3 regions of the Carnobacterium divergens DSM 20623 genome follow, and region 1 is predicted to be linked to each of the others. Evidence: predicted binding sites of a transcription regulator. Region 1 holds the regulator's gene; each other region holds the start of a gene.
The links. The regulator CtsR, encoded in region 1, represses protease genes until heat stress. The targets are predictions, from matches to a motif close to TTGGTCAAAAAAGGTCAAANA.
Positions count from the first base shown of each region.

Region 2: a site for CtsR is predicted at 5,906-5,926, ahead of BR52_RS06055 (ATP-dependent Clp protease ATP-binding subunit). Genes of this name have one in related genera too.
Region 3: a site for CtsR is predicted at 6,752-6,772, ahead of clpB (ATP-dependent chaperone ClpB). Genes of this name have one in related genera too.

Region 1 covers NZ_JQLO01000001.1:2,609,627-2,617,925, reverse strand. The annotation lists partial or broken gene dnaX (DNA polymerase III subunit gamma/tau) at 1-1,279, opposite strand, end outside; RNA gene ffs (signal recognition particle sRNA small type) at 1,440-1,526, opposite strand; partial or broken gene tadA (tRNA adenosine(34) deaminase TadA) at 1,599-2,113, opposite strand; gene BR52_RS12435 (helix-turn-helix domain-containing protein) at 2,268-3,134, shown strand; gene BR52_RS12430 (hypothetical protein) at 3,184-3,534, opposite strand; gene BR52_RS12425 (ATP-dependent Clp protease ATP-binding subunit) at 3,613-6,087, opposite strand; gene BR52_RS12420 (CtsR family transcriptional regulator) at 6,105-6,566, opposite strand; tRNA gene BR52_RS12415 (tRNA-Pro) at 6,747-6,820, opposite strand; tRNA gene BR52_RS12410 (tRNA-Arg) at 6,858-6,931, opposite strand; tRNA gene BR52_RS12405 (tRNA-Leu) at 6,935-7,023, opposite strand; tRNA gene BR52_RS12400 (tRNA-Gly) at 7,077-7,148, opposite strand; tRNA gene BR52_RS12395 (tRNA-Thr) at 7,153-7,228, opposite strand; tRNA gene BR52_RS12390 (tRNA-Leu) at 7,242-7,326, opposite strand; tRNA gene BR52_RS12385 (tRNA-Lys) at 7,366-7,438, opposite strand; tRNA gene BR52_RS12380 (tRNA-Val) at 7,440-7,515, opposite strand; rRNA gene rrf (5S ribosomal RNA) at 7,541-7,656, opposite strand; rRNA gene BR52_RS12370 (23S ribosomal RNA) at 7,746-8,299, opposite strand, start outside.
Region 2 covers NZ_JQLO01000001.1:1,234,953-1,243,251, reverse strand. The annotation lists gene BR52_RS06075 (peptide chain release factor 3) at 1-1,093, shown strand, start outside; gene BR52_RS06070 (hypothetical protein) at 1,287-1,562, opposite strand; gene BR52_RS06065 (DUF1827 family protein) at 1,720-1,998, opposite strand; gene BR52_RS06060 (TrkH family potassium uptake protein) at 2,204-3,574, shown strand; gene BR52_RS06055 (ATP-dependent Clp protease ATP-binding subunit) at 3,617-5,848, opposite strand; gene BR52_RS06050 (carotenoid biosynthesis protein) at 6,037-6,834, shown strand; gene ykzS (protein YkzS) at 6,861-7,043, shown strand; gene BR52_RS06040 (phosphocarrier protein HPr) at 7,199-7,465, shown strand; gene ptsP (phosphoenolpyruvate--protein phosphotransferase) at 7,465-8,299, shown strand, end outside.
Region 3 covers NZ_JQLO01000001.1:849,744-858,042, reverse strand. The annotation lists gene pfkA (6-phosphofructokinase) at 1-108, opposite strand, end outside; gene dnaE (DNA polymerase III subunit alpha) at 345-3,686, opposite strand; gene BR52_RS04230 (YjzD family protein) at 3,841-4,029, shown strand; gene clpB (ATP-dependent chaperone ClpB) at 4,070-6,703, opposite strand; gene BR52_RS04220 (YitT family protein) at 6,860-7,741, opposite strand; gene BR52_RS04215 (SPFH domain-containing protein) at 7,947-8,299, opposite strand, start outside.

The DNA of each region.
Region 1 (8,299 bases):
AGTTTTTTTGGTAACTCGTTGTTGTGGTTTTTTTGCAGCTCCACTTGCAACGATTCCATTCTCTTTTAGTTCTAAAAGCTGTTTTTTTAATTCGTTGATTTCAGCTTCTAAATGCCCTACATTTCCACTCGCTTCTTTTGTTTCAGGTATTTCCTGAGGTGCTGGCTGAATAGATTCCATCTTAGGCGCCACATTCACTCGCAACTGTGTCATTTTAACTGTTGCCACTTCCAAATAAATATCTGGGTGATTCGTAAAGCGCATTTCTGTTTGAGAGTCATTTAAAATTGTAATCATTTGATATAAAATACTCGCCGGAATCTTCCCGCTTAATTCCTTGAACGTCGTATCTGCACTCGCCTCTTCTAGTAAATCAATCATTTGTGGCGCTTGTTGATACACCAATAAATCACGACTGAATAAATCAAATCTTCGACAAAACGTGCAGAATCTTTGCCTTCAGCTAAAATACCTTGTAAAATTGCCAATCCTTTTTCAGTATCATTTGTTAAAATGGCCTCAAAATAAGTTAATAACAATTCTTGCGTGAGGCTTCCAGTGACACTCATTGCATTTTCCAACGTTACTTCCGTCTCACCATAGGAGATTACCTGGTCTAAAATGCTTAATGCATCACGCATTCCGCCTTCCGCTGAGCGCGCAATAACAGGCAAGGCACTTTCCTCAAATCCAATTTTTTCTTGCTCCAAAATATAAGCCATTCTTCCGCATATATCTTTCACTGAAATACGCTTAAAATCAAAGCGCTGCGTCCTCGAAATAATGGTTAACGGAATTTTATGAGGTTCGGTTGTTGCTAAAATAAAATAACATTCTTTGGTGGCTCTTCTAGTGTTTTCAATAAGGCATTAAACGCACCTGTTGAAAGCATATGAACCTCATCAATAATGTATACTTTATAATCAGCACTTGTTGGTGCATATTTGGCCTTATCTCGAATATCACGAATTTCCTCGACGCCATTGTTACTCGCCGCATCAATTTCAATGACATCATTTAATTGACCTTTCGTAATCGCCATACAAGTTTCACAGGTATTACATGGTTCACCGTCAACAATATGATGACAGTTAATTGCTTTTGCAAAAATCTTGGCAGCACTCGTCTTACCCGTTCCTCTTGGACCTGTAAATAGATAAGCATGACTTGTTTTATGTTGTATCAATGCATTACGCAGTGTTTGAGTAATCGCTAATTGTCCAGCAATATCTTGAAATCTTTGGGGACGCCAAACCCGATAAAGTGCTTGATAACTCATCTATTTCCCTCTTTCTGAACCGAAGATTTACTAATTTCTATTATACGTTAAAAAAGATAGGATTTCATTCATTTAAACTAAAAATTTGGTAAAATCTCCCATCATTTTCTTAAGCGTGAAAAAAAACTCTCAATACAAATTGTATTAAGAGTTTCTCACTATGTACTTACAGCACATGGCGAAGCATACTTAGTGCTGCTTCCTTCCAGATCTGACACGATTCATAAGTTCACCATTGCTATAAGGCCTTTCGGCAATCTTTATTTTACCTTATCTTTCCCCTAAAAGCTAGCTTTTTTTAGAAATTGTATCAATAAAGTTAAATTAACTTATTTTGCTCCGCACTTTTTCTTGCAAGCTTCTCTTCTTTTTTTCGTTGTCGCAGGGCTTTAAAAAACTCACTTAACAATTGACCACACTCTTCTGCTAAAATACCTGATTCAACTGCCACTTGGTGATTAAAGCGCTCGTCTGTCAGCAAATTATAAAGCGTCCCTGCCGTTCCCCCTTAGGATCTTCCGCACCATAATAAACCTCTTTAACTCGTGACATAATCATTGCTCCACTACACATTGGACAAGGTTCTAGCGTTACAAATAAGCTTGCTTCTTCTAAACGCCAACTGTCTAAAAGGTGATTTGCCTGGCGAATCGCAATCATTTCAGCATGAGTCGTAGCATCATTGGTCTCTTCTCGCATATTGTGACCACGAGCAATCACTTTGCCATCTAAAACCACAACAGCCCCAATAGGAACTTCTAATTTATCGCCAGCCTTTTGTGCTTCTTTTATTGCTTCCTTCATAAAAAATTCTTTTTCTTCTTGTGTATACATCTGCCAATTCCTTTGTTCGTTTTCTATATCCTATCATAGTTCGCTTATTTTCTATATCTAATTTTTCTAATCTGTGGGATTTTATTAAGTTCATTTTAAAATTGTGTTATACTAATGTAAGCAATTACAAGTTGATTCGAAAGGAGTTTTCCCCTTGGATTTTGAACGTTTACAAACCCTTTATCCAAATGCAACCCTAGTTGAAACTCCCAGTAATGAGAGTGGGATTCTGTGTCTACCCTATCATACTCAATGGATTAAAATCTCAACTAATGAACTTAAGCTATCTGAAATTCAATTATTACAAGCTCTTTTCCCAATAAAAAAAGAAACAAAAAAGGCCTTAAGTCATTCGATTTGGTACCAATTTCTATGGCAAGCTAAGCCGCTGCCGTCAACTAAAAAAGGCAATTATCGCGTGATTCAATTTACCCTCTCTCACCCACTTGATTCAGAGAATCAGTTTATGTGGCTAGAAACTTTTTCACAAGTTTTTCCTGCCTGTGAGGATTATTTTTTTATCAATCCGACTACTGGGATTCTTATTCAAGAAGAAACAAAAAACGACTTTACACTGGAAGAACTAAGCGGCGTTATTCAAGCTTTGGAAGATGATTTTTCGATAAAAGTATTTTGTTATATCGGCCATTTCTGGCAATTAACAACTGATTTCCCAAAGTTATTTCACGAAGAGCAGTCCATTTTTAATCAACAACAACAGACCACAAAAAATCCTGTTCTGTCTCTTCCCCAAATTGCTCTTGCTTACTACACAAAAACATCTACCGAAAAAAGTTTTTTGATGAAAAACTTGAAAGACAGTCTTTCCGAACAAGTCGATTGGCAAGAACTTGTCCAAATTCTTTGGGAAACACAAGGAAATCTTTCATTAGCAGCAAAAAAATTATACATTCATCGGAACACTTTACAATATCGAATTGATCGTTTTTTAGAGGCAACCTCATTTTCTTTAAAGGATCGAAATGATTTAACCTTGTGTTACTTACTTGTTCTTATTTAACTAAAAATCCCCATTCGTTCATCTAATGAACGAATGGGGATTTTATTGTTTATTTATCGAATTTTTCTTTGACTGTTTCAGTGTAACCATGTAACGTGTGTTTAAAATCTTCAGCCATATCTTTTACATTATCGCCATAAACGTTGATTTTACCTTTAAGATTTCCAATCTTGTCTACAATTTTTAACAGATTTGAGATTTCTTCATCTGATAATTGGTCCACAACAGATAACGCATCGTCATTGCCGTTTAATTTTTCTTTGATAAAGTCTTTAGCGCGTTTACGATTCATGTAACTTTCAATCTTTTGGAGTGCTTTTTCTGAAGAAGAAACAATAATGGTTCCTACTACTACTGTTGCGCCTAAGCCTATTAATAAACCTTTAGTTGAATTTTTCATATTCTTTCACGTCCCTTTTCTTAGATTGATATTTAGTATAATTTTAACATAGATCCTTACTTTTAACTAATGAAAGCCTTATTTTGAAACAGCTTTTATTTTTTTGATTTTTGGTTCTTTGACTTGAATCCGAATTTTCCCTTTAACCGCACCAATTGTTACTTCGTCTCCAATTTTAACCGTACCGTTTAATAATTCTTCACTTAGACGATCTTCAACTTCTTTTTGCAAGGCTCTTCTTAGTGGTCGTGCTCCATATTCTGGATCAAAACCTGCCTTAGCAATCACTTCATTGGCTGCAGGTGTGATTTTCACATGAATGTCTAACTCTTTTAGACGTTTGATAATCGTATTGCCCATTAGTTTCACAATTTCCGTTAATTCGTCTTTTTCTAATGAATGGAAGACAATCGTTTCATCAATTCGGTTGATAAATTCAGGTCTAAACGTATTTTTCAATTCTTCTAAAATTCGTTTTTCCATTGCTTTATGATCTTTCTTCTTATCCTTTGTACTAAACCCAACTGATTTTTCATCTCTTAAAGCTGTAGCACCTAAGTTTGAAGTCATAATCATAATGGTATTTTTAAAGTCCACCTTACGTCCTTTGGAATCTGTTAAATGACCATCATCTAAAACTTGTAACAAAATATTAAAGACATCCGGATGTGCTTTTTCTACCTCATCTAACAAAATAACAGAATAGGGTTTTTGGCGAATTTTTTCTGTTAATTGTCCGCCTTCATCGTAACCGACATATCCTGGTGGTGAACCAATTAAACGACTTGTACTGTATTTTTCCATATACTCAGACATATCCACGCGAATGAGTGCTTCCTCACTCCCAAACATAGCTTCACTCAAAGCTTTCGCTAATTCCGTCTTCCCGACACCTGTAGGGCCTAAGAACATAAATGAACCTATTGGTCTATTTGGATCTTTCAAACCACTTCTAGCGCGTCTCATAGCTCTTGAAACAGCACTAACCGCTTCTTTTTGACCTACAACTCGGCTGTGCAATACTTTTTCCAAATTTAGTAAACGGTCACTTTCTTTTTGTTCCATTTGTTGAACTGGGATCCCTGTCCACAATGAAACGACCTCTGCCACATCAATTGGTGTTACTTGTAATTTAGAAGAAGTTGTCTGTTTCCCTTCTTTGATAATTAAGTTTTCAATTTTTTTCTTTTGACGCATCTCTTTTGATCTAATTTTAGCAGCACTTTCAAAATCTTGCGTTTGAATGGCTTCTTCTTTCTCAGCCACTAATGCATCCAATTCAGCAATTGCTACTGCTACTGGCGTAGGTTTATCTGAAACATCTAAACGAACTTTGGCAGCCGATTCATCAATCAAATCAATCGCTTTATCTGGCAACTGTCTTGATGTGATATAACGCATTGAAAATTGAATCGCAGAATGGATTGCTTCATCCGTAATTTCTACACCATGATGCTCTTCATAACGAGATCTCAAACCAAGTAAAATTTCCTCTGCTTCTTCAGCCGTTGGTTCGTCTACTTGAATAGGTGCGAAACGACGTTCTAAAGCAGCATCTTTTTCAATATACTTTTGGTATTCATCCAAAGTCGTTGCACCAATCGTTTGTAATTCTCCCCTTGCAAGAGCGGGTTTTAAAATATTCGAAGCGTCAATTGCTCCTTCTGCTCCACCAGCCCCGATTAAGGTATGCAACTCATCGATAAAGAGAATCACTTCACCGTCTTGATAAATTTCTTCAATAACTTTTTTCATGCGGTCTTCAAATTCACCACGGTATTTAGTTCCCGCAACCATCGATCCCATATCTAACATCATTAATCGTTTTTTAGATAAGTCTTTTGGAACTTCACCATTAATAATTTTTTGTGCCAAACCTTCTGCTATTGCTGTTTTACCAACACCAGGCTCACCAATCAAGACAGGATTGTTCTTCGTTCTCCGACTCAACACTTGAATCAAACGATGTACTTCCTTTTGACGTCCCACAACAGGATCCATTTTTCCAGCTCTGGCTAGCGCAGTTAAATCTCGAGCCAAAGAATCTAACGTAGGCGTTCCACCAACTGATTGAGTTGCTGTAGTCTTACTACGCTTACTTTTGCTATCACTAACACCAATTTTTTTAAGTAGCAGCTGTCTTGTTTTATTTAAACTTACATCTAAATTACTTAATATTTTAGAAGATAAAATTTCTTCTTCGCGTAATAAGCCCAATAATAAATGTTCCGTTCCAACTAATGGTGCTCCTAAACGTCTAGCTTCATCTGTTGCAAAAGTAATAACTTGTTTAGCTCTAGGAGAGTAAGGTAAAATGACATTTTTAGAAATACTTCCCATTGTTCCATATCCAGTAAAATGTTCAATTTCTTCCCGAACATCCTGCTCGTTAACGGCAAATTGTCTTAGTGTTTTACCTGCCATGCCTTCTTGTTCAATCACTAGTGCTAATAAGATATGTTCTGTCCCAACTGAATGATGACGAAAACGTTTTGCTTCATCTTGTGCTAGAATTAAAACCATTTTAGCTTTCTCTGTAAATAATTCGTTCATTTTAACGCCTCCATCATTTATTCATATCTTAAATTGTCCACAAATGCGATCAAAATCTTTGCTCGTAAACTATTTTCATTTTTTTCACTACTAGCCAGAACATTTTTTTCCAGTGCAGAGAGCATTAAGGTAGCTTCTCTCTTAGTAATAACTTCATCTTCATATAATTTTTGAATAATTGAATAAGCATCTTTTTGGGAAATTTTCTCTCCAATTATTTGAATCATCGCATCTAGCATTTCTACTTTGTCTAATAACTTCACTTTAATAATTCTAATATAGCCACCACCGCCACGTTTACTTTCAACTAAATAACCTTGTTGAACAGTAAAACGAGTATTGATAACATAGTTAATTTGAGAAGGTACACAATTAAATTGATTAGCCATTTCACTACGTCTAATTTCAATTTGTTCATGAACACCTAAAACTTGTTTCAAATAGGCTTCAATGATATCTGACATATTTTGATTTTGCATAAGTCTCCTCCTTCTTAAACGGTTTAATAGATTTTGACTAATACTGACTTTAATTATACGAGAAAAATGTTCATTTGAAAAGCAAGTCTACTTATTTCAATAAAAAAATTCAGTTTATGTAAAATAAAAAAGATGAGTTATCCATATCTAGGATAACTCATCTTAACTTTGTCTTCATTATCGGGAAGACAGGATTCGAACCTGCGACCCCTTGGTCCCAAACCAAGTGCTCTACCAAGCTGAGCTACTTCCCGTTTTGAACTCGAAGATATGATCTTTATTTCTAAAGAATGCACCCAAGAGGGGTCGAACCTCTAACCGCCTGATTCGTAGTCAGGTACTCTATCCAGTTGAGCTATGGGTGCAAATGGTGCCGAGGGCCGGAATCGAACCGGCACGGTGATCACTCACCGCAGGATTTTAAGTCCTGTGCGTCTGCCAGTTCCGCCACCCCGGCATGGAATGTGGATCAGATTTTTCAATCTGGGCAATCTTATTATTAGTCTAACAAGCGGAAAACGGGGTTCGAACCCGCGACCCCCACCTTGGCAAGGTGGTGCTCTACCACTGAGCTATTTCCGCAAAATGGTGCCGGCTAAAGGAGTTGAACCCTCGACCCTCTGATTACAAATCAGATGCTCTACCAACTGAGCTAAGCCGGCTATATAAAATAAATGGTGCGGGTGAAGGGACTTGAACCCCCACGCCGTTAGGCGCTAGATCCTAAATCTAGTGCGTCTGCCAATTCCGCCACACCCGCAAAAGTATGGCATAACTACACATTTGAAATGCTTAGTTATGAGTCATGTAGGATTCGAACCTACGACCCTCTGATTAAAAGTCAGATGCTCTACCAACTGAGCTAATGACTCATGGTGGAGGTTAACGGGATCGAACCGCTGACCCTCTGCTTGTAAGGCAGATGCTCTCCCAGCTGAGCTAAACCTCCATATGAAATTTAAAATAAATAATCTGCGTGGCAACGTCCTACCCTCACAAGGGGAAACCCCTAACTACTATCGGCGCTGAGAAGCTTAACTTCTGTGTTCGGCATGGGAACAGGTGTATCCTTCTCGCTGTCGCCACCACACTTCTTATTTAGTTGAGACAACTTCGTTCTCTCAAAACTGGATATTGTAAGCACAATTTACTTTTTGATTCATGTGTTCCACCATTTATTTGGTTAAGTCCTCGACCGATTAGTATTGGTCCGCTCCATACATCGCTGTACTTCCACTTCCAACCTATCTACCTGATCATCTCTCAGGGGTCTTACTTGCCGAAGCAATGGGAAATCTCATCTCGAGGGGGGCTTCACGCTTAGATGCTTTCAGCGTTTATCCCTTCCACACATAGCTACCCAGCGATGCTCTTGGCAGAACAACTGGTACACCAGCGGTGTGTCCATCCCGGTCCTCTCGTACTAAGGACAGCTCCTCTCAAATTTCCTACGCCCGCGACGGATAGGGACCGAACTGTCTCACGACGTTCTGAACCCAGCTCGCGTACCGCTTTAATGGGCGAACAGCCCAACCCTTGGGACCGACTACAGCCCCAGGATGCGATGAGCCGACATCGAGGTGCCAAACCTCCCCGTCGATGTGGACTCTTGGGGGAGATAAGCCTGTTATCCCCAGGGTAGCTTTTATCCGTTGAGCGATGGCCCTTCCATGCGGAACCACCGGATCACTAAGCCCGACTTTCGTCCCTGCTCGACTTGTAGGTCTCGCAGT
Region 2 (8,299 bases), 1.4 Mb from region 1:
GATTGATTCATACCCAATGAATTGGCCAATCGGTATGGGAAAAGGTTTACTTGGTTTATATGACAATTACCACAAAAAAATCGAGATTCACCGTCCTGAAGAAAATGGTGGAGAGCGATTTATCGATTTAAATGAAGATGGCGAAATTGAAGGCGATCATCCAATTAAAATGTCTACCTTATACGATCAAGCGTTAGAAGATGTGGCTCTTTTAAATGAAGCTGGCAATAGCTTTTCTGAAGAACGAGTAGCCAACGGTGAGTTAACTCCAGTCTTTTTCGGTTCAGCGTTGACAAACTTTGGTGTCGAAACCTTCTTGAATACCTATTTAGACTTTGCTCCAAGTCCAACTGCTCATCGCGATGAAGATGGCGAGGCGATTAGTCCTTACAGCGATGAATTTTCTGGTTTTATTTTCAAAATTCAAGCGAATATGAATCCAGCTCACCGTGACCGTATTGCCTTTGTTCGAATTTGCTCAGGTGAATTTGATCGTGGCATGGATGTAACGCTAGCGCGGACAAATAAAAAAATTAAATTAGGTAATTCAACTCAGTTTATGGCTGAAAGTCGAGAAACGGTTCAAAAGGCTGTAGCAGGAGATATTATTGGGTTATACGATACAGGTAATTTCCAAATTGGCGATACTTTATATGCTGGGAAAATGAATGTTCAGTATGAAAAATTGCCACAATTTACACCAGAAATGTTTATGAAAGTAAATGCTAAAAATGTGATGAAACAAAAATCATTCCATAAAGGCGTAAATCAATTAGTTCAAGAAGGTGCGATTCAGTTGTACCGTACGTTCCACACGGAAGATTATATTCTTGGAGCGGTTGGTCAGTTGCAATTTGAAGTGTTCCAATATCGTATGTTACATGAGTACAATGCGGAAGTTGTAATGACACCAATGGGTTCAAAAATTGCTCGCTGGATTAAGCCAGAAGATTTGGATGAGAATATGTCATCAAGTCGTAACTTGCTTGTTAAGGATCGTCACGACCAACCATTATTCCTATTTGAAAATCAATTTGCAATGCGTTGGTTTGCGGATAAATATCCAGATATTGAATTAACTTCTTTACTGTAAAATAAACGGTAATAGAAATTATTTTCATTAGAGTTCCATTTTGTCAAACTTTGATAAAATGGGACTCTTTTTGATTAATTTTTCAAAATTAGTCAAAAGTCTATTGGGACATAGCTAACTAAATAAGCTTAAAAAGCCACTCATTTTTATGAATGGCTACAAACTTTTTTTTGAAAGTTGAGAATGATTTAGTTTATTTAGGAACTTTATTATCTTTTTCCCATTCTATTATATAATGAGCTAATGATATGGTAATCACTTTTTTTAGTGAAACATCAACCTTTTCAATGTGGTGTGGAATTGAATTCATAGAGAGCATATCTTCAGAAAGCGGAAGTAGAAGAGTCTGGGTATCACCAAAATTTTTTTCAGAATAAATAATGCCAACTTGGCCAAATTCATTTGTTAGTACTGTAAGAGATTTTGGGGTGTTAAGTGTCCATCCGTACCCTAAGTTAAATGTATTCATCATCACTTCTCCTTTTTAGGTAATTATACTATATAGTGCATGCTATTATCTAATGGATTACTTAAAATAAGGATACTCAATCTGATTATAAAAAAACTTTTTATTCTATGTCCTAAAAAAACGGTTATCTTCTAATTTTATTAGAAGATAACCGTTTTTAAGCTGTTGCAAGTGAAACCTCCACTAAATTAGGAGATTGTAAAATATCAACTTGCTCGGGTGTCGAATTAAGTATTTCTGAAATTGCATAGCTAATTTCATTATTTTTTATTTGGCGTTCTTTATTGGTTAACACAACGTCTTTATGTGTGTCTGCTCCAGAAAAAATAACCGTGGTTGGTCCTAATGAATATACTTTGATAAAAGTTGCATCGGTATTTCCTAATTGTTCAGCTACTAATGAAGAGTGGTTATTTGTCACATCAATTAATTTCATCTCTCGTCACCTCATTTTATAAAATCGCTTACTTTCAATTATTATATAACTTTTTAACAATGATTTCAAAGATAATCGCTTGGTAGTTTTACTAGGATTCTCATATTTTAATTAAAATATGATATGATAGGAATTAAGTGATTTATTTTCTTAAGTGTGAGTTACAAATTTGTACGCTAAGGATTGCAAGGAGGGTGGTAAGAAGTTGCAACGTAAAAAAATAGTTCCTTATTTATTTAGCCGTTTTTCATCTATTCAAATTATTGTGTCATTTTATTTTATGGCTGTTTTAGTTGCGGCTATTTTATTAAGCTTGCCAATTTTTCAAAAGCCAGGTGTTCACCTTTCATTAATTGATATTTTATTTACTGCAGTAAGTACGATTAGTGTAACCGGATTGAGTACTATTGATTTAGGTGAAACGTATAACCGCGGTGGTATTGCTTTGTTAGGTGTTTTATTTCAGCTTGGAAGTTTAGGGATTATGATGGTTTCTACGTCTTTTTTTATTTTATCTAAAAAAAGAATTTCATTGAAACAGCGTCAGTTGATTATGACAGATATGAACCAACCCAATTTAAGTGGAATTGTGCGGTTGATTCGCAATGCGTTGGTTATTATCATCGGTTTTCAGCTCGTCGGAGGAATTATTCTTAGCCTACATTTTCTGGAGTACTACGACTCAATCAAAGATGCTCTTTTTTATGGTTTTTATACGGCTGTTTCGGCTGTTACTAATTCAGGAGCTGATATTACTGGGAATTCTTTAATGGATTTTTCAACTGATTACTTTGTGCAATTCATTGTGATGTTTTTAATTGTTGTTGGTGGAATTGGATTTCCTGTTTTGATTGAGATTAAGGCTTTTTTTAAATACCGCAAAAAACCTCATGATTTGCCTTTTCGTTTTTCGTTGTTTACTAAATTATCAGTTTATTCATTTCTCGTTTTATTTATTTTAGGAACCGTTTTGATTTGGTTGTTGGAATCGAGTGCGTTCTTTAAAGGAATGAATTTTACAGAAAGTGCATTTTACTCGATGTTTTATTCTGTGAGTACAAGGAACGCTGGATTAGTAACGACACCAATTAGCAACTTTAGCGATGGGACGTTGTTATTGTTTTCTGTTTTGATGTTTATCGGTGCGAGTCCAAGTTCTGTTGGCGGAGGAGTAAGGACAACTACATTAGCAATTGTGGTGCTTTATTTGTTTTCGTTTATTAGAAGTCGTGAAAATATTAATATTTTTGGTCGTAGAATTCATAACGATGATGTGAAAAAGTCAATCGTTGTTTTAAATTTATCGATTGCGCTTTGTTTTTTTAGTGTATTGGTTTTAAGTGTTACGGAAAAGCATAGTTTGATTTCAATTATTGTTGAGGTATCTTCTGCTTTTGGAACAACGGGTTTATCTATGGGAATCACATCTAGTTTAAGTATATTTGGTCAATTAGTAATTATTTTGTTAATGTTTATTGGTCGAGTAGGGATGTTATACATGCTGATGTTGCTTGTTCCAAAAGAGAAAGAAGATTTAAATTATTTGTATCCAACAGAGAAGATCATTATTGGATAAAATAGAAAAGACACGCTCATCATTAAATGGCGTGTCTTTTTTCTAGTCTTCTATTCTAATGATTTTTTCTGTGGATGTTGCAGGAAGTTTTTCCTTTTGAGCAACAACAATTTCAGATTGATCGTTTAAATGAGCAGAAAGCTCTTTGATTGTCGGATGATCTAAATAAAAATCGGCAATCTTATCTTCAATTTGTTCTTGGATAACACGGCGTAGGGGTCTTGCACCCATTTTTGGGTCGTAGCCAAGAGTGGTTAACTTATCTTTTACAGCTTCATCAGCATCAATTGAAATTCCTTGATCGTTAAGCATAGTATTAACGTCTTGTAACATTAAATCTACAATTTGAATAAGATGCGTTTTATCTAACTGATTGAATTCAACAATCGCATCAAAACGATTGATAAATTCTGGTTTAAAGAAATCGGTTAAATGATTTAAGACAGAATGTTGGTTTCCACTTGATGTGGCTCCAAATCCTACACTTGCTTCAACTACACCTGTACCTGCATTACTTGTCATGATAATAATCGTGTCTTTAAAACTTATGGTGCGTCCTTGAGCATCCGTTAGACGTCCATCATCCAGAATTTGTAGAAACATGTGCAAGACATCTGGATGTGCTTTTTCAATCTCATCTAACAAAATAATGCTATAGGGGTTTCTACGCACTTTTTCAGTTAATTGACCCGCTTCATCATAACCAACATAACCAGGAGGAGAACCAATCAGTTTTGCGACACTGTGTTTTTCCATATATTCACTCATATCAAAGCGAATCAGTGAATCTTTTGTACCAAATAACTCAGATGACAGTTGTTTGGCTAATTCTGTTTTCCCAACACCTGTTGGTCCAACAAATAGGAAAGAGCCAATTGGCCGGTCTTTTTTATTTAAACCGATTCTGCTGCGGCGAATCGCTTTTGAAACTTTATCAATTGCTTCATCTTGTCCAATAACGTGAGATTTTAAGTCAATCGCTAAGTTGCGCAATTGAGTTTGTTCTTTTTCTTTGATATCGCCAACTGGAATATTTGTTTTCATTTCAATGATTTGCTCCATGTCTTTTTCAGTAACAATGGGTTTATCTGATTCTGGTTGTTGTTGATCTCGCATGGCAGAGAATTTAGCTGCTTGATCTCGGTAGAAAGCTGCTTTTTCATAATCTTCGGCTTGCAAAGCGACTTGTTTTTGACGAGCAGCATCAGCAATTTTATCTTCAATAATTTGAGGATCAACCGTTTGAATCGTCAAATTCTTTTTAGAACCTGACTCATCTAATAAATCAATGGCTTTATCGGGTAAGAAGCGATCCTGAATATAACGGTGAGAAAGTGTAACGGCATTTTTTATTGCGTCATCTGTGTAATGAACTTGATGATAGTCTTCGTATTTTTTTTGAATCCCTTTTAAAATTGTGATGGCTTCATCAACTGTTGGTTCATTCACACGGACTGGTTGCATTCTTCTTTCTAGGGCTGCATCTTTTTCAATCGTACGATACTCTTTTAAGGTAGTAGCTCCTACCATTTGTAGTTCACCACGTGCTAAAGCAGGTTTTAACATATTGCCGGCATCCATACTACCTTCAGCGCTACCAGCACCTACTATTTCGTGAACTTCATCAATAAATAGAATGATTTGTGGGTTTTTCTTTAATTCATCCATCAATTGTTGCATTCTTTCTTCAAATTGTCCTCGAATTCCTGTTCCTTGAACGAGACTAGCTACATCTAAGCGAATGACTTCTTTATTGGTTAATTTTTGAGGGACTTCGCCGTTAACGATTTTTTGCGCCAATCCTTCAACTACAGCAGTCTTACCTACACCTGGTTCACCAATCAAGACAGGATTATTTTTAGTCCGACGATTTAAAATTTCAATGACGCGTTCAATTTCGATGTCACGTCCAATTACAGGGTCAATTTCGCCTTTACGAGCTAAATCAGTTAAGTTTGTCCCGTATTCTCCTAGTAATCCATTTTGTTTGCCTTGAGGAGGTATGTTACTTCCTCCACGACCGCCGCTTTGAGTAGGAGGAGTGGCAGATTGATTTGAAAGTGCTTGGTTTTGGAAGGCTTTGAAAAATTCATCTAGCCCACCCATTCCAAATGGATCTGGTGTTTGTCGGTTCATTTTAAGTTCACCACGCTCCTTTGCATCTTTTAATAGTTGATAGCAATTTTGACATAAGTCAATTTGTCCACGTTGTCCATTCATATTTGTATATAGGTGAATTGTTGATTCAGTTTGGTTACAATTTTGACATAACATAAGTGTCACAACCTTTCAGTTCATAGTTGATTTTTAGCTTTAGAAGGGCAAATTAAATAGTTGACCAATGTTGACCTTCTAGATGATAGTATACACTGACCTTTACTGACTTTCAAGTAATTTGTCTTTTACTTTTGAGCAAAAATCTACTAAAATATAGAAGAGCGAGTTTTTAAAGGGGTGAGTGCTTGAAAGAATTAATCAGAACGCTTTTGTTTTTCGGATTTGTAATTTGTGGAATCAGTGGTCCGTTTGTTTTCATTCAAGCTGATGTTCGTACATTGTTAGTCTTTTTTATTGTTTTTTTAAGTCTGGGTTTTGGATACGTTGTGCTTTATTTAATTAGTGAATATCCAGTTTGGGTAGGATTAATGATTGTTTGTGTCATTATTGGCGTGACTTTTAGTATTGAGTGGATTAGCATGGTTACAGATAATACGAGCTTTTTAAGTCAGCAAACAATTGAAATGAATGATTATTTTCATCAATTAATCCCATTGGGAATAGGCTTTATCTGGGTCATGATGATTGCAATGTCTCATGTTTTATGGAAACAACTTACAAAATCAATTCATCACCGGTTTCGTCGAGGGATTTGTTATGTAGTTGGAGCGACAATGGCGTCTCTAAGTTTGGAATTACTCTTAGCTCCGATGATTTTAAATATTAAAAGATATGAATGGTTGCAAGGAGGAGACTTTATTTACGGTGTTGTTTCTTACACCGTTTACATTACCTGGGCAATTGTTATTTTGTTATTGCATACGTTTATTTTAATATTTGTGGTATTATCGGATAATTGGCATAGGCGTCTTGAGTGGAAATCAAGGCGTCAGTTATTATTACTCGATTTAGTTTTTTCCTTATATGCATTAGGGTTAGGACTATTTGCTAAGATGTATCTGGCTTCCTTTATCTTTATAGTATTTAATGGGATTTTTACACTTGTCTATTATTTGTCGAAAAAGAAACAGAAAAAGGATTAATAAAAAAGCAGAAAGTAGGTGTTCATTTGACAAATGAAGAGATGAATCAGCAGTTAGAACAGTTGGTAAACAAAGAAATTTCAGAGCTACTAATTAAGAAAGAAGACTTCATTACCTTCCGAAATTGTTGGCTTAAACATCCTGAAAAAGATCGGATTATTGGGGAAGCTAAACTTTTGGGAGAAGTGGTCTACCGTTATGTTTCTTAAAAAAAGAATAAAGTAACTAAAGAAACGAAGAAAATGGTTGTAGATTATCAAAAAAAATGGTAATCTTTAAAGATGAAAGGGTTATTTTCTGTGTTGTTTATTCAAACAGGGCTAACTCTAAATAAAATAATTTTTTTTAAAGGAGACTTCTTATAATGGAAAAACGCGAATTTCATGTGGTAGCAGATACAGGGATCCATGCACGCCCAGCTACACTTTTGGTGCAATCAGCAAGTAAATTTAACTCAGATATCAACTTAGAATACAAAGGTAAATCAGTTAATCTTAAATCAATCATGGGCGTTATGTCTCTTGGTGTTGGTCAAGGTGCTGACGTTGTAATCACTGCTGAGGGCGCTGATGAAGCAGACGCAATTAATGCAATTGCAGACACAATGAAGAAAGAAGGCTTAGCTGAATAATGGTTGAAATGTTAAAAGGGATTGCTGCAAGTGATGGCGTTGCTATTGCTAAAGCATATATGCTAATTGAACCCGATTTATCATTCAACAAAATTACAGTTGAGGATTCTGACTCAGAAGTTGAACGTCTTGCAAAAGCATTAGATAAAGCAAAAGAAGAACTTGAAATGATTCGTCAAAAAGCTGTTGAAAGCTTAGGAGAAGAAGAAGCTCAAGTTTTTGATGCTCACTTAATGGTTCTGTCTGATCCAGAATTAATCGGGAGTATTGAAAGCAATATCAAAGATAATAAAGTGAATGCTGAAAGCGGATTAAAAGAAGTTACGGATATGTTTATCGGTATGTTTGAAGGTATGGAAGATAATCCTTACATGCAAGAACGTGCAGCAGATATCAAAGATGTAACAAAACGTGTTCTAAGTCATTTATTAGGTGTTAAATTACCAAGTCCATCAATGATTAACGAAGAAGTTATCGTTGTAGCACATGATTTAACTCCAAGTGATACAGCACAGCTTGATCGTAAATTTGTAAAAGCTTTTGTAACGGATATCGGTGGACGTACGTCTCACTCTGCAATTATGGCTCGTTCTCTTGAGATTCCAGCAATCGTTGGAACAAAAGAAATTACAGCTAAAGTTAAAGATGGCGATATGATCGTGATTGACGGACTTGAAGGGGATGTACTTGTACACCCAGCAGATAGCGATGTTAAAACGTATGAATCAAAAGCAAAAGCATTCGCAGATCAAAAAGCTGAATGGAACAAATTAAAAAATGAAGCAACCGTTACTTTAGATGGCAAACACATTGAATTAGCTGCTAATATTGGAA
Region 3 (8,299 bases), 1.8 Mb from region 1:
TCCATAAACTTCCATACCTTCGTAGATTCCTTTACGAACAACCGCGCGAACGGCAGCGTTCATACCAGGAGCGTCTCCACCACTTGTTAAAACAGCGATACGTTTCATATACCTCTCACCTCATACGTTATTATTGTAAAAAATAATCCCTAAACAGTCATGTTATTTTTTACGGCTTCCTAAACCTTTTCATTTGTCATTGAGTTGCCAAAACGTGTTGTTTCATGACAAACTTAAAAGCTCACATCAACATTCTAACACTTTTCTTAGCAATTGTCTTTTCAAAATGAGCAATTTTCAAAAAAAGTCCGTTTTTTCTTTGTTTGAACCGTTTTCTTTGAAAATTAAGTCCCTTTTTGCCAAACAATATTTTGTTTTCCTAGTAATTCTTCTAATCGAGACAATAAGCCTTCTGAAATAGTTACCCATTCAGTGTCATTTAAAACGATTTTTTTATTGGATTCAACATAATATAAAATAACAGGTACATTCCCAGTTTCAGCTTTTAAGATTTGATGCATTTCAGTCAACGTTTCTGTTTTTTCTTTGTCTGTTTGAACACGTATAAAAAGCTTATCGAAACTACTTTTCTTACTTAACTCACTCGCATCTTCTATTTTATTAACGATTAATTGTTTTTCTTCTTGCAAACCTTCCTCAGCTTTGCCTTCAATATAAAGAATGTTGTTTTTCTCTAAATATTTCGCGTACTGACGATAGGTTTTTGGAAAAAGTGTAATCGAGCATTCACCTGATTGATCGTTAATCACCACAAATGCCATTTGTTCGCCTTTTTTAGTTCGAATCAAACGACTGCTTTTCACAGCACCTATAATTTTAGCCAGTTGATTGCTTTGCAAATCTTTAATATAGCCTGCTTGTTTTAAAAAACGAACATTTTCAAAACGCTCAGCCGGATGCCCTGAAAGATAGGCACCTAAAAATTCTTCCTCTTTTTCTAAGCGTGTATCTAATGTCAGATCTGGTGCTACTTCATATTTTGGCTCTAACGATTTTATCAGAGTTTCGTTATTGCCACTAATTTTAATGTTATCAATAATCCCTTCCAAAGAAGCAATTAACACGCCTCTAGGGTACTCAAATGAATCAAAAGCGCCTGCATAAATAAAAGGTTCAATCAACTCAAATTTCAACCACTTCGGATCAATTTTTCGTAAAAAGTCAATTAAATCACGATAAGGTCCATATTCTTTTCTTAAGCGAATCACTTCTAAAATCATATCGCGTCGCACACCTTTAATACTGCCTAACCCAAATTGAATCGCGCCTTTTTTTAATGAGAAAACATAAAAGCTTTTATTGATATCTGGAGCGAAAACGTCAATTTTACGTTTTTTTGCTTCTAGTAGATATTCTTTAATTTTTGTTGGATTATTCATAGCCGAATTTAATAAGGCGGCAAAAAAAGCATGAGGGTAATGTGCTTTTAAATACGCAAGTTGATAGGCAATAAAAGCATATCCTACTGCATGTGAACGGTTGAAACCATAGTTCGCAAAGCGTTCAATATATTGATAGACGGTTGCCGCTGTTTCTTCACTATAGCCTTTCGCCAAAGCACCTTCAATAAAATGTCCTCGTTCTCTGTCAATTACTGATTTTTCTTTTTTACTCATGGCTCTTCTTAAAATATCTGCTTGCCCAAGAGTAAAACCACCCATTTTCGAAGCGACTTGCATCACTTGTTCTTGATAGACCATCACGCCATACGTGACTCCTAAAATATCTTTTAAACTATCATCTGGATAAGCAATCGCCACTTTGCCTTTTTTACGGTCAATAAACAGGTCGATTTGTTCCATAGGACCTGGACGGTATAAAGCATTTACAGCGGCAATATCTTCAAGGGATGTTGGCCCTAGTTTTCGAAGGACATTTTTAATACCTGTCGATTCAAATTGAAATACACCTGATGTATCTGCTTTTCTAAAGATAGTTAAGGTCTCTTCGTCATCCATTGGGATTTGATGTAAATCAATCACTATCCCCTTTTCTTGCTTGACTAATTGAATAGCGTTGTCTAGGATTTGAAGGTTTCGTAAACCCAAAAAATCCATTTTTAACAGGCCAATTTCTTCGACATTTCCCATCGCGTACTGTGTTAAATGAATTTCTCCACTTCCTAATTGCAAAGGGATTAGTGAAACGAGTGGTTGATCACTAATAACTACACCAGCCGCATGAGTTGAGATGTGGCGAGGTAAACCTTCTATTCTTTTTGCTGTATCAAAAAGCAATTTATTTTTGTCATTTTTTGCAACGAGTTGTTGGAGTGATTTGGATTGTTTGTAGGCTGATTCTAACGTAATTCCTAAAACTTTTGGGATTGCTTTTGACCAAACATTGGCTTCGTTTTGGTTTAAACCAAAAACACGTGCCACATCTCGCAAGGCCATTTTAGCAGCTAAGGTTCCAAATGTGGCAATTTGTGCAACATGATCTTGTCCGTATTTATTTTTAACATATTGAAGCATTTCTTCTCGACGATTATCAGGAAAATCTAGGTCAATATCAGGCATTGTATAACGTTCTTCATTCAAGAAACGCTCAAATAATAAATCAAATTCGATTGGATCGACGTCGGTGATTTCCAGCACATAAGAAACCAAGGAGCCCGCTGCTGAACCACGACCAGCACCTGTGATAATCTTCGAACGGTGGGCGTATGCCATTAAATCCCAAACAATCAGAAAGTAATCTTCAAATCCCATTTTATGGATGATTGTCAATTCATGCTCTAATTGTTTTTGATAACGTTCATCTGCTGCTGGAACGCGTTTTTTTAACCCTTCAAAACAACGTTCTCGTAAAAATCCAGCCGTTTCTTGCCCCTCTTTTAATGGGAATTTTGGTAATAAGTGTTGGTGTAGTGGAATCTCGACTTGAATGGTATTGGCAATTTTTTCTGTTTCTTGCGCCGCTTCTGTCAACCCGGCTTCACTAAATTTCGCTTCGATGGTCTCAACTGTTGGCAAATAATAAGGGCCACTTGTTGAGGTGATGCTTAAATCTAATTTGATGCCTTCGTCAACTGCTCGTAAAACTTTTGTGCTAAAATCATCATTTGGTGATAAATAACGCACATCGTGCATGGCAACCGTTTTGATTTGATGTTGTTGTGCTAGTCCTTGCAGTTCCTCATTAATATCCCTTATCGTTTGATGAAGTTGAACGCCAAGATAAAATTGATCTTTAGCAAAAATAGCTAACCAGTTGGATACCATTTGCTGGGCATCTTCAAGATGATGGTTTAAAAGTGCTTGTTCGATTTCACCCGTTTCTCCTGGGGTGATTGCAATCAAGTCTTCTGAATAGTCTTTTAATAGTTGATATTCCAAAACTTGATGATCTGTTACTAGCATTTTTTTGGTTGATAAAGCCATTAAATTTTGGTAGCCTTGGTAATTTTTTGCCAATAAAACTATTGGATACGTTGTTTCTGGGTGCATTGCACCGGTTACTTCTATCGTTAAACCAATAATAGGTTTGATTTCATGTTTTAAACAAGCTTTATAAAAATCAACAACGCCGTATAAGACATTATAATCGGTTAGGGCAATTGCTTTGTAGCCATTTTTTTTCGCACAAATAACAAGCTGTTCAATAGAAGTGGTACTTTTTAATAAACTGTATGCGCTAATTACTTGTAACTGTACAAAAGACATTTTTTTCACTCCTATTCGCTTTTCTCTTGTTTATTATACCCTGTAATAGGAAGGATTCGCAATCGAACATCTTCTTTTTTCCAACTTGGAGATAATTCTTTACAATTAGGGAGAATGTGATAAAATGAAGGCGAATGAAAAGAGGTGCAAAACTATGAAATATTTAACCACTTTTTTCTGGGCTTTCGCTGTTGGACAAGCTGTCAACTACATCGGTAGTGCGCTTGTAAATGGTACCTATGATTTCAAAACAGCTACAATCATTGGTTTGATTGCTGGATTGATTTGTCTTGGAATCGGTGCGGTTGTCAACGAATCTGCCCCTGCTAAAACTGAGAATTAACAAAAAAGACCTAGAGCAAATCCCTCTAGGTCTTTTTAATTTAACTATTTTCTGAAAATTCTTCATCACTTAAAGCAATGTTTTCAAAAACCAAATGATTGTCTAACAAACTTACAATGACTTTGGTTTTTGGTAAAACGCGACCTGCGATGATTTCTTTTGCAAGCGGCGTCTCCACTTCTTTGGTTAAGAAGCGTTTCAATGGTCTTGCGCCATAGATTGGGTCATAAGCATTTTCTGCTATCCATGTTTGAGCTTCTTCAGAAACTTCTAATAAAATTTCTTGATCCGCTAAACGTTGGCTTAATGTTTTCGTCATTTTAACGATGATGCCCTTCACATTTTCTAGGCTAAGTGGCGTAAATAAGACGGTATCGTCAATTCGATTTAAAAATTCTGGTTTGAAGGAGCCTTTTAATAAGGTCATTACTTCATCTTCCACCGCTGGTTCAATGTGACCCTCTGCATCAGTTCCTTCTAATAATAAGTTAGAACCGATATTGCTTGTCATAATTAAAACAGTATTTTTAAAATCAACGACGCGTCCTTTCGAATCTGTTAAGCGACCATCATCTAATACTTGTAATAAAATATTGAAAACATCGGGATGAGCTTTTTCAATTTCATCTAATAGAACGATAGTGTAAGGACTTCTGCGAACTGCTTCTGTTAATTGTCCGCCTTCTTCATACCCTACATAACCAGGAGGCGCACCAACTAAACGGGAAACGCTGTGTTTTTCCATATACTCACTCATATCAATTCGAACCATGTGGTCTTCTGAATCAAACAAGTTTTCTGCTAAAGCTTTAGCTAATTCTGTTTTCCCAACACCTGTTGGTCCTAAAAATAGGAACGAACCTAACGGACGACTAGGGTCTTGTAAGCCTGCACGGGCACGAATAACCGCGTCTGTTACGCTATCAACAGCTTCGTTTTGACCAATCACGCGTTTATGCAAGGTTTCACCTAGTTGCAATAGCTTTTCTCGTTCGCCTTCAACTAGTTTAGAAACTGGAATACCGGTCATTCTGCCGATTACTTCTGCAATTTCATTTTCAGTGACCGATTCTTGTACTAAACGGCTATTTTCTTGTTTGTAGCTGGCTCCTTCTTGTTCGATTTCAGCTAGCTCTTTTTCTAGAGCGGGAATTTGACCGTGTCTTAAGACTGCTGCGCGTTCCAAATCGTAGCTACTTTCTGCATCTTCAAGTTCGCGACGTGCTTGGTCTAGTTCGGCACGTTTGTCACGTAATTTAGATACTTCTTCTTTTTCGGTTTCCCATTTCATTTTCAATTGGTTGGCTTGTTCTCTTAAATCTGCCAATTCTTCTTGTAACAAGTTCAAACGTTTCTTACTTGCATCGTCATTTTCTTTTTTCAAAGCCGCTTCTTCAATTTCTAGTTGCATTAAACGTCTTGTCACTTGGTCTAGTTCCGTTGGCATTGAATTCATTTCAACTCGAATTGTTGCGCAAGCCTCATCAACTAAATCAATCGCTTTATCTGGTAAATAACGATCTGTAATGTAACGAGTTGATAAAGTAGCGGCTGCAACTAAGGCGTTATCATGGATATTCACACTGTGATGAATTTCAAAGCGTTCTTTTAACCCACGTAAAATACTAATTGTATCTTCAACGGTTGGTTCATTTACCAATACCTTTTGGAAACGACGCTCTAAGGCTTTGTCTTTTTCCATGTATTCACGGTACTCGTCTAATGTTGTTGCTCCAATACAGTGCAACTCACCACGAGCCAGCATTGGTTTTAATAGGTTCCCAGCGTCCATACTGCCTTCTGTTTTACCAGCGCCTACGATTGTATGAATTTCATCAATAAAGAGAATAATACGACCGTCGCTTTTTTTCACTTCTTTTAAAACTGCTTTTAAACGCTCTTCAAATTCACCACGGAATTTAGCGCCTGCAATCAACGCCCCCATATCTAATGAGAAAATCGTTTTATCTTTTAAGTTTTCTGGTACGTCTTTTCGAACGATTCGTTGCGCTAAGCCTTCAACAATCGCGGTTTTACCAACCCCAGGTTCTCCAATCAAGACTGGGTTATTTTTTGTTTTACGAGATAGAATCCGAATAACGTCTCGAATTTCCTCATCACGTCCAATAACAGGATCTTGTTTCCCTGATTTTACGGCTTGAACTAAGTCTGTTCCATATTTTTCTAGCGCTTGGTATTGTTCTTCTTGATTTTGAGATGTCACACGCTCTCCTCCTCTCATTTTTTCGATTTCTTCTTTTAAGGCTTTTTCAGTAATTCCTTGTTCTTTTAAATATTTTGTCAAAGAATAATTTTTTAATTTCATTAAACCAAGAACTACTGTTTCAGTAGATGTGTATTCATCTTTAAAGCTTTCTCTGATTTTATCTGCTTCAATTAGTAAATTGTATAAATTTTGGCTAAGACCTTGTCCATATTGAACATTTCCGCCTTCAATCGATGGGTAACGATCTAACTCTGCATCAACTTTTTGTTCAAATTGGTTCATATTTAAACCAAGATCTTGATACAATCCTCTTGCAAAATGATCAGGTGTTAAAAAGATTTTCCATAGATGAACAATGTCGATATCTTGATTGTGTCTTGTAATCGCAATTTCTCTAGCGTCTCCTAAAGCTTGTTGCATCGTTGATGTTAATTTTTCTAAATCCATATGTTTGTAACCTCCCTTAAATTTATCTTTGAGTCAATTATACACCCATTGGTCAAAAAAGGTCAATAAATAACCCTTAAAAAATCTAAAAATTTTTTTACAAAAAAAACCTGATTTAAAAGGATAGGCTTCTCTTAAATCAAGTTTCTTATTTTTTTATATTTGCCTAAAATTACCGACTAGGTCTGTTGTTTGTTGCACATTTACAAAGGCCTTAGAATCGGCTTCTTGAACGAGTGCTTCCAAATAAAACAATTCATATTTTGAGACAACAGTAATGTACATTTTTACAGGTTCTTTTGTATATAAGCCATAACCATGATCAATAACTGTCACCCCATGAATAAACTTCGAAGTCAGCGCCTCTTCTAATTCTTCTGATTTTTTCGTAATAATCGTCACGGTCATTTTTTGTTGTCGTGTATGGAAAAAATCAACCATATGTGCATTAACATAGATGGCAATAATACTATATAAGGCTAATTCCCAACCGTATAAAAAGCCTGCTACAATCAAAATCATCCCATTAACTAGAAAGCCTAATTGCCCGACTTTACGACCTGTTGCTAGCTGAATGACAACCGCTATAATATCAACGCCACCTGTTGAAAGTCCATATCGCAAACAAATTCCAACACCCATTCCACACAATCCACCACCAAAAATTGCGGCGACTAATGGATTTGTGGTAATCGTCATAACAGGAACGATCTTCAAAAAGATGGAAGAGGCAATCACCGAAATCAAACTATAACAAGTAAAACTACTGCCTAATTTTTTCCATGAAAGAAATACTAAGGGTAAATTTAATAAGAGGATTAATGTTGAAATAGATAAATTCAAGTGGATATAATCTGTTAAAATTTTTGATAATAATTGCGCTAAACCGGTGATTCCACTTGAATAGACTTTAGCGGGTACTAAGAAAAAATTAATTCCAATACTTGCTAGCATTCCATATAAAATAGCTGCTCCAATACGACGAATTGATGTTGCTTTAAAATCTGGTTTTTCAGTTGCTTCTTTTCCTTTTAACATACATGCGCTCCCATTTGATGGATTTCTACATTTCTTAAGCTTGCGTTTATTATAACACTTTCCTTCTATATTAAAAGGAATTATCAGCGGTTTTAACAGCGTTCTTTAAAAATACTTATGAATCGATTACAAAAACATGATAATCCTTTTATTTTACTTGAACTGCAACAAAAAAAGCATGGAAATGACTCCCATGCTAAAAGATTTATTCGACATCTCCAGTATTGATAACTGGTTGCGTTCCTTTATCCGTAATAATAGATACTAATAAATTGTTAACTAATTGTAGGCGACGTTCATCCGTTAATTTTAAGACAGACTGCTCTTCTAATTGGGCAATAGCTAGTTGTGTCATGCCTACCGCTCCCTCAACAATAATTTGACGGGCACTTAAAATGGCCTTTGCTTGTTGACGTTGCAGCATCGCACTAGCAATCTCGGTTGAATACGCTAAATGCGTTAAGCGTGCTTCAATAATTTCAACACCCGCCACTTCTAATCGATTTTGCAATTCTTGGGCTAGTTCTTCCGATACTTCAGAAGCATTTCCTCGCAATG